2 regions of the Marinobacter sp. AN1 genome follow, and region 1 is predicted to be linked to the other one. Evidence: predicted binding sites of a transcription regulator. Region 1 holds the regulator's gene; the other holds the start of a gene.
The links. The regulator LexA, encoded in region 1, represses DNA repair genes until DNA is damaged. The targets are predictions, from matches to a motif close to CTGTNTNNNNANACAG.

Region 1 (4,200 bases):
TTTTAACCCGCAGTGGCGTCACATCCTGGCACAGGGAGCCGCCCCGGAAGACGTTGATCAGCTGCGCGCCCCGGCAGATACCCAGTACCGGCAGGTGCAGCCGCTCCGCTTCGGTCAGCAGGACCTGGTCGGTACTGTCCCGCAGCCGGTCATAGCGCGCATTGATGGTTGGCTGTTGGCCATAGAGTTCCGGATGGATATGACTGCCACCGGACAACACGATGCCATCAAGCAGCGAGACATCGACCTTGCTACCGGGCCTGATGTAGTGGGTATGGGCTCCATAGAGCCTCAGCCCCAGGGCAATCAGTCGGTCTGCCGTACGTTTTCGGGACGGGCCGCTGATGCCGATGGTGAGGCCGGGTACTTCCTGTTCCGCGGCGTTATCGGTTTCAGACATAACCCCGGTTCTCCAGCCAGTGCTGGCAGCGGGTACGCCAGGTGCTGGTGAGGTTACGGAACGACAGGGTGCGGCTCTCCCGGAACAGGTCGTTCAGCTCCTGTTGATGTTCAGGGTTGGCGACAACCTGCTCCAGCACGACCCAGTCGTTCCAGACGGTGGAGAAGTGCCAGCGGGGGTTGTCGATGTCGCAGTCCGGGAGCCGGTAATGCAGGGTAGGGCGGGACTTGATGCGAGGGTCTTCCACATATTCTGCCAGCAGGTCCGCGTTGATATGGGCAAACAGTGGCAGCAGGTCGAGGGCCCGGTTGCGGGTAGGATTATCCTTCAGGTAATCCCGCATCAGGGTTTCCATATCCGGCGAATAGCCTTCTGCGACCAGCTTGTCGACGTATTTGCTCGCCCAAGGTTCAATGTAGGTGGTTACCTTGCGACTGAAGTCCAGCTGGTGACGGCCCTTCAGCCAGTCATACAGTGCCGCGAATGTCTGCAGGTAGCGGCGCAGTGTGTCTGCGTCCAGCGCAGGCAATTCGGGATTCAGCTGCAGGCCGAAGGCATAGAGAATGGCCTCACGGCTGCCTACGGCCCCGGCTTCCCGGAGGTGATCCACCAGGGCCTCAATGGTCTCCAGTGCCTCGAACGGGATGGGGGGCGAGACGATTTCCAGTGGCACCAGCCGCTCAGCCGCATAGTCAATAACGTCCATGGCATGGCCGCCCAGCTCGCGCAGGGACTCCGGCACCCTGTGGTCCTGAAGGTCCAGGTCCTTGATCGGGTCAGAGTCCAGTTCGACAGTGAACTCCCCCAGCGGCGAATCAATCCGGCTGACGTAGCGGCTGGCGGTGCTGGCCTTGCCGCCCAGCAGGTCGGCCGTCAGCGCTACCAGTTTTTCGTAGCCCAGGCCCGATATCTCGATTTCCACGCCCACCCGACGTTTTTCACCCTCGTCGGTCGTTAGCACATCGGGCATCTGGCAGCGCTCTGGCATGTATTCTTACTCCCTGAAAGTGGCACCGGATTGAGGTCAGTACGTCAATGTAACAGCTTCCCGGCCCGCTGGAAAAAACCTTGGTAACAGTTCACCTGTGCACCGCAGGCAGTTGTGCGGGGGTAAAAGTCGTGTCGGGGTTTACACTGGATAGAATACTGTATAAAGTTGAGTTACTGTATATAACACCAGCACTAGCCACGAGGGCCACTGCTCATGAAACTCACTGCGAGACAAAGCCAGGTACTGGACATCATCCGTCGTCACGTGGATGAAACCGGGTATCCGCCCACCCGTGCGGAGATTGCTGAAGAGCTGGGCTTCCGTTCGGCCAATGCTGCCGAGGAGCATTTGCGAGCACTGGCTCGCAAGGGTGCCATCGAAATGGTGCCGGGTACCAGCCGTGGCATACGCCTGCCGGAAGAAGAGCAGGACCCGGGGCTGCCGGTCATCGGCCAGGTGGCGGCTGGTAGCCCCATCCTTGCCCAGGAACACATCGAGGACTATTGCACCCTGCAGCCGGAGTTCTTCAACCCGTCTGCCGATTACCTGCTGCGGGTGCGGGGCATGAGTATGAAGGATATCGGAATACTCGATGGTGACTTGCTGGCAGTGCACCGTACCCAGGATGTCCACAACGGCCAGGTGGTGGTAGCCCGTGTTGGCGAGGAAGTCACGGTCAAGCGTTACCGGCGGGAAGGCCCCCAGGTTTACCTGGTGGCGGAGAACGAAGACTTTGAGCCGATTGTCGTCGACCTGCGGGAGCAGGAGCTGGTCATTGAGGGCCTCGGGGTTGGCGTGATTCGACAGTCCGACCTGCACCAGGTGCATTGATTGTTCAGGCTGGTGCCATCCGGTGTCAGCCCGTAGTATTCCGGGAGGAAGTCATGGAACAGCTGGGTTTGAGTGTAAACACAGAGTTGCTGCCGGTCGCCGAACCGGCACCGGAACCGCGTGGAAACGTGACCGAGGTAATTCTGCCGCCGGGGCAGGTAGAAAACTTCCAGTTGTTGTTGCCCATGCTGACCCAACTGAACCAGGAGCGGCGCTGGCTGGCCTGGATCGACCCGCCCCAGGAGCTGGTCAGCAAGTGGCAGACCATGCATGGAATTGTTGCCAGCGAGCTGCTGGTGCTGAGGTCAAGCCGCGACTATTCCGCTTTTGAGCTGGCAGAGCGGGCATTAGGGGCTGGTACCTGCCATGCGGTGGTAATGTGGACCACCCGGTTGTCGAATCGGGATTTCGGGGCGCTGGAGCAGGCATCTGCCCGCGGCCAGAGCCACGGGGTGATTCTGCGGTGCCGCTAATGACGCAACGTTGCCTGGTTAGTGCAGGGTGTGGTGGGCGTGCAGTTCGAAATCCTCCGGGTCGGCATCTTCCCAGTCTACAGCATCGTTGATGTGGCTCACGGCCTGGATGCCGGCGTCGATCATGGCGCGGGCAACGGTCATGTCGCGGTTTTCCATCAGCTCACGGGCTTCCTGGGAAAACGAGATCTTCACCAGCGGGGCCGACTCATCGTCCACACGCTTGAGCGCATAGTCGCCGTCGCTCAGTTGTACAATTTCAAAGAATGAAGGTGACATAGAATCCTTACATCAAGCCCGGGCTGCTACCATTCAGCATGGCGCTCGCCCAGGTCTGTCATGAATGCTTTCATGGCTGCCAGGGTTTCCAGCAGGCCGTCCGCAGAGCGATCGGGCCCGGCAGCCGTCGATACAGCGATAATATTCTCTTCCGATACCGTTTTCTGCTGCCGCGGAGGCTCGCTCTGGGCGACCTCCAGCTGCTCCAGGTGGTTCAGCCAGCTACCCGGGGTGCGGGCCAGGTCAGTCAACAGCTCAGCGTCCGGCGTATCGGCGATGAGTGTGGTCAGCTCTTCCACGGTGGCTGGCGTCGCCCGGTTTTGCTGGTGATAGCGGGCTACCAGGGCAAACATCAGTTTGCGAGCCCGCAAAGCCAGCTCAATAGCCCCCTGCAACGTGGCTTCCCGATCAGTGGCGGAAGCCTGCTTACGGGACAGTCCGGCCAACTGGGTTGCCAGGTAGAGCTTCTGTGACACCAGTGTCTGCCACTGTGCTGACATGGCTGGCTGTACCTCGTCGGATGAATCGCTGATTAACGGGGTATCTTACCAGAATCTGTGTGCAATTTCTTCCGCTTTCTGGCGCTGGCACGCGGCTGCGTGTGGCATTGTTTCGCCTGGCTCCCCATGGCCAGGCAGCGACTTTGTAGCGCCGTGGCCTGTATACTCGAACGAAGCTGCCTGAATTGGATAAGCCGTCGGCTTAACTCGGGCAACCCTGACAGTATACGGAGGCCTGGCATGACCAATGACGCCCATGAAGCCCTTGCAAGGCTGGATGAACGAATTGACCAGCTGCAACGGGCGCTGGAAGCCCGGGACTGGACGCGACTGGGTGAGCTCAACGCGGATGTCCGGACGCTGATTGACCCGGTGATGGATGCCATGGAGCAGAGACAGCTGGCGCCCACCGAGGTGCAGAAACGTTTGCGCACCCTGGAGCAGTTTGTGCAGCAGGCGGACTCAAGGGCACGCGAAGCCCGCGACGAAGCCAGGGAGGCGCTGGAGCAGGTAGGGCAGAACCGCAAGGCAGCCAGCACCTACGCCAGGGTGTCGGGGCGGGACCGTTCCTAGAGTCCGGGACACTAGCGTCCTGGACACTGGTAGATTGAGGGAGATTTCCGTCATATCAGGTCGCATCCTGCGATAACTGTGTGACCCGCGTCATAAAATTGACTCTCACCGATTAAACGTCTTAAATAGCGCTCAAACAATATCGCCGGACGG
Region 2 (4,200 bases), 2.0 Mb from region 1:
TGTCAGCCACCGGCAGCAGCTCCTTGACGAACTTCTCCAGCGCAAACTTGTGGGCTTTCTCGACGTCGATTTCCGCACGACGACGGACATTCTGCATCTCCGCCTGGGTTCTGAGCATCTGGTCCTGAAGCTCCTGCATGCGAGCTTCCATGGAATCCACGTCATTCTCCGGATCCGGGTTTCCCCTTCCTGCTGCTCGGAAACCGGCTCGCCGGCGCGCTCTTCCGCCTTCAGCTCTTCATCGACATTCTCGTTGCGATTCTCGTCAGCGCTCATCTGCTACTCCCGCTTGTGTCTGAGTGCGCGGCTGGCCGCGCCAATAACCAATGATGGTGAAAACTTGCCAACGGATATGGGGCCCAAACCAACGCTTTCAACCATTGCTGTTTCACAGAAATTGCACCACTGGGTTTGCATGGCTCTTCACTTATCCGTGTGGGTTGGGCGCCATAGGCAGCCCGCCATAATGGAACAAGATTGCCCGTTTGAATCTCGCCTTGCTCCGGAATCCCCGGGACCGGACCTTTAAAGCTCGAACCTGACCGTTGATTGCCTCCGCTAGTCCATTGGAGGCCCGGAAACGCATGGCGTTGAGGATGCCAAACAGCTTGATTTCGAGTTGATTGGCCGTGGAGATCAGAGCTCGAATCTCAGTGACCCGGGCCATTTGAATCCATTCTTGCCACGCCGCACGAGCGCCTTTAACCCGGTAGCCGCGCCAGATATCTCGCGCCTTCTCCTTGAGGTACCACACCAGACCGGTGTCTTTGAGTACATCCGACAACTGCCTGATCTGCTGAATCTGCTGCCCTTCGAGGCCCTTACGGTGTCGTAGCCAAGTGTATCGACTTCGATGAATCTCCTGCCGCATAGAGCTATCCGCTCGTTTCATATCAGCCTTGCGAGTGGCATCAAGCGTTCGGGTCAGCATCTGCGCGACATGGAAATGATCGAACGCGATCTTCCGATGGGCCTTCTCGATATGGTCGAACGTCGCTTTCTGATAAGCCGGACTCATATCCATGGAGATTGAGATGATCTCTTGCTTATGAGGCTCATCCAGGCTGGCGTAAAAGCGGCCAAGGCTGTGTGCAGACCTGCCGTCTTCCACGGACAGAACTTGCCCATGGCCGTTGGAGACGATCGTTACGTAATCGTGCCCTTTGCGAAATGCGGTCTCATCGACAGCCAGCTGGGTCGTATCTCGGTCAGGCGCATTGGCAAGGCCCCGGCGCACAGCCCGCTCCATGATGTTGTCGATGGCAGTCCAGCTCAGGCGCAGCTGCTTGCTGACCGCAGAGATAGAGGCTGCTCTGAGCCAGCTAATGACGAAGGCTTCGAATAGCAGCGTATACCGGCTGTTCTGCTCAGCCCAAGGGACACTGACCGTGAGACAGCCATGTTCCGGACATTGCACACGGGGGACCTGGGCAACCACCTGCGTTCGAAACTGACAGGTGTCGAGGTGGCGCCAACGACGTTCCCGGGAGTCGTAACCCGGGCAGGCACGGCCACATCGGGGGCAGACAAGCGCTGTGCCTTTGTCTATGTCGACCTGGACTACGACTTCACTCTGGTTTTTATCAAGCTCAACATCTGAGACGAACCAAGGCGCCGAGAGCCCAAGAATCTGCTCGTAGAGGGTGCATTGATCCAATGTTGGTCACCATCCATCGGGTTAGTCGAATGGGATAACAGTGACCAAAAACGTCAGGGAAATAAAGGGTTGCCCACTAAAAGAAGTGAAGACCCGTTTGCATACAGCTTTTTACCTGTATATATTCACAGATACTGTATACGCCAACAGTATTCGTGACTCAGGGAGACACCGCATGCTGACTCAACTCACGGTTTCCAATTACGCCATCGCGGAACGGGTGGAACTTCAATTCCAGAAGGGTATGACCGCCCTGACCGGTGAGACCGGTGCTGGCAAGTCCATCGTGCTGGATGCACTCGGGCTGGCCATGGGAGGCCGTGGTGATGCCAGCGCTGTGCGCCATGGCGCCAAGCGTGCCGACATTACCGCCACCTTTGATATCAGCCGTATCGCTGAAGCCCGGGAATGGTTGGAAGAGCAGGACCTGGACGACGGCAACGATTGCATCCTCAGACGGGTCATCGGCCGTGACGGCCGCTCACGGGCCTATATCAACGGCCAGCCCTGCCCCCTGAACCAGCTCAAGGAGCTGGGGGCCACCCTGATGGACATCCACAGCCAGCACCAGCACCAGTCGTTGCTGAAAAAGGACACCCATCGCCGGCTGCTGGATGAATTCTCCGGCGCGGAAGACCTGGCCATCAAGACTCGCCTGGCCTGGAAACAATGGCACCAGGCCCGAGACCGGCTGTTGAGCCGCCAGCAGAATGCCGATGAAGCCGAAGCCCGCCTGCAGTTGCTGCGTTACCAGGTGGAAGAACTGGACCGCCTGGCACTGGAGGACGGAGAGCAAGCCCGCCTCGAACAGGAACAGGAACAGCTCAGCCACGCGGAGACAGTGCGCCAGGCCAGCCACCAGGCGTCGATGCTCTGCTCCGAGGACGAAACCAGCGCCGCAGACCTGGTGCGTCAGGCCCTGTCCCAGCTGGAACAGCTGCCAGTGGAAGTCCCGGCCCTGGCGGATACCTTGCAGATGCTGAACGAGGCACAGATCCAGTTAACGGAAGCCGGCAGCAACCTGGCGCACTTCGTGGAAGACTATGATGCGGATCCACAGCGCCTGCAGGAAGTGGAAGAACGACTCAGCGCCATCTATCAACTGGCCCGTAAACACCGCATTCAGCCCGAAGAGCTTCCCGAGCTGCACCAGCGCCTGGGCGACGAACTTGCCGAACTGGATGACAGCGAGGGCAGCCTGGAACAGCTGGAAGCCGATGTGGAGAACTACCGCAAGGCCTACCAGGCCGTTGCGGACAAGCTTTCCGACACCCGCCGCGAAGGTGCGGTTACCCTCGACCAGCGAGTCGCCGCTGAGCTGACCGAACTGGGCATGCCCACCATGCAGTTCATTACCCAGCTGGACACCAGCGATAACGAACCGAGCGCTACCGGCAACGAGGAGATCGAGTTCCTGATCAGCGCCAACCCCGGCCAGCCGGCACGACCGCTCGCCAAGGTGGCCTCTGGCGGTGAACTGTCGAGGATCAGCCTGGCTATCCAGGTGGTCGTGGCCCAGACGTCAACGACCCCCACTTTGGTGTTCGACGAGGTGGATGTGGGCATTGGCGGGGGTACTGCGGAAGTGGTTGGTCGCCTGCTGCGATCCCTGGGCGAAAGCGGTCAGATCATCTGCGTCACCCACCTGCCCCAGGTGGCGGCCCAGAGTCACCAGCACCTGTTTGTCAGCAAGTTTACAGAAGCAGACGCCACCTTCTCGAAAATCGAAACCCTTAACGATCAGGGACGAATCAGCGAAGTGGCCCGGATGCTGGGCGGGGTGGACATGACCGAGCAAACGTTGGCACACGCCCGGGAAATGTACACCAAGGGCCAGGCGACCCATCACTGAACCCTTAAGCGGGTTACGCGCCCTGCAGTAACGCCTGCGGGGCGGTCGAAGCATGTTCCTTCGGCTCTCACAGACTCCCTTCTCACCTGAGAGCTTTTCGAGCGCCGCCCCGGCGCTCTTTTTTTAGACCGTTTTTTAAAGCGAATTGGTATTGGCAGGTAACACAGGCACACGAGACCGCCAACAGACGGCCGCATGCCTGGAAAAGCAGTGAGGGTAAGCGGTCAGGATTTCTGCAGCGGCTTCACGTAAAGAATCAGGCTGTGGTCCACGATTTCGTAGCCGTGCTCTGCTGCGATCTTCTGCTGACGCTCCTCGATGACTTCATCGACGAACTCGATCACATCACCAGTCTGGGTACACACCATATGGTCATGGTGGTCATCGCCCGCCATCTCGAATACCGCATGGCCACCCTCAAAATTGTGGCGAAGTACCAGCCCGGCCGCTTCAAATTGGGTCAGCACCCGGTAGACGGTGGCCAACCCCACATCATCACCCTGCTCCAGCAGCTTCTTGTACACGTCTTCAGCGCTGAGGTGGTGTTCTTCCGCATTTTCCAGGATATTGAAGATCTTCACCCGGGGCAGCGTGACTTTCAGACCCACTTTGCGCAGTTCGGCGTTTTCAGATGACATAATGCTGTTCGCTCTTTGGTGTGTTCAGTGCTTCCGGTATTATAGCGCCATAT

Region 2: recN (DNA repair protein RecN) is a predicted target of LexA. The motif match lies at 1,773-1,788, and genes of this name have one in related genera.

The regions. Positions count from the first base shown of each region.
Region 1 covers NZ_CP110342.1:2,837,762-2,841,961, reverse strand. The annotation lists gene LJ360_RS13060 (gamma-glutamyl-gamma-aminobutyrate hydrolase family protein) at 1-400, opposite strand, end outside; gene LJ360_RS13055 (amidoligase family protein) at 393-1,388, opposite strand; gene lexA (transcriptional repressor LexA) at 1,605-2,222, shown strand; gene LJ360_RS13045 (cell division inhibitor SulA) at 2,276-2,695, shown strand; gene LJ360_RS13040 (hypothetical protein) at 2,714-2,974, opposite strand; gene LJ360_RS13035 (DUF6586 family protein) at 3,001-3,474, opposite strand; gene LJ360_RS13030 (SOS cell division inhibitor) at 3,715-4,047, shown strand.
Region 2 covers NZ_CP110342.1:833,366-837,565, reverse strand. The annotation lists partial or broken gene grpE (nucleotide exchange factor GrpE) at 1-276, opposite strand, end outside; gene LJ360_RS03785 (ISL3 family transposase) at 428-1,657, opposite strand; gene recN (DNA repair protein RecN) at 1,833-3,509, shown strand; gene fur (ferric iron uptake transcriptional regulator) at 3,734-4,147, opposite strand.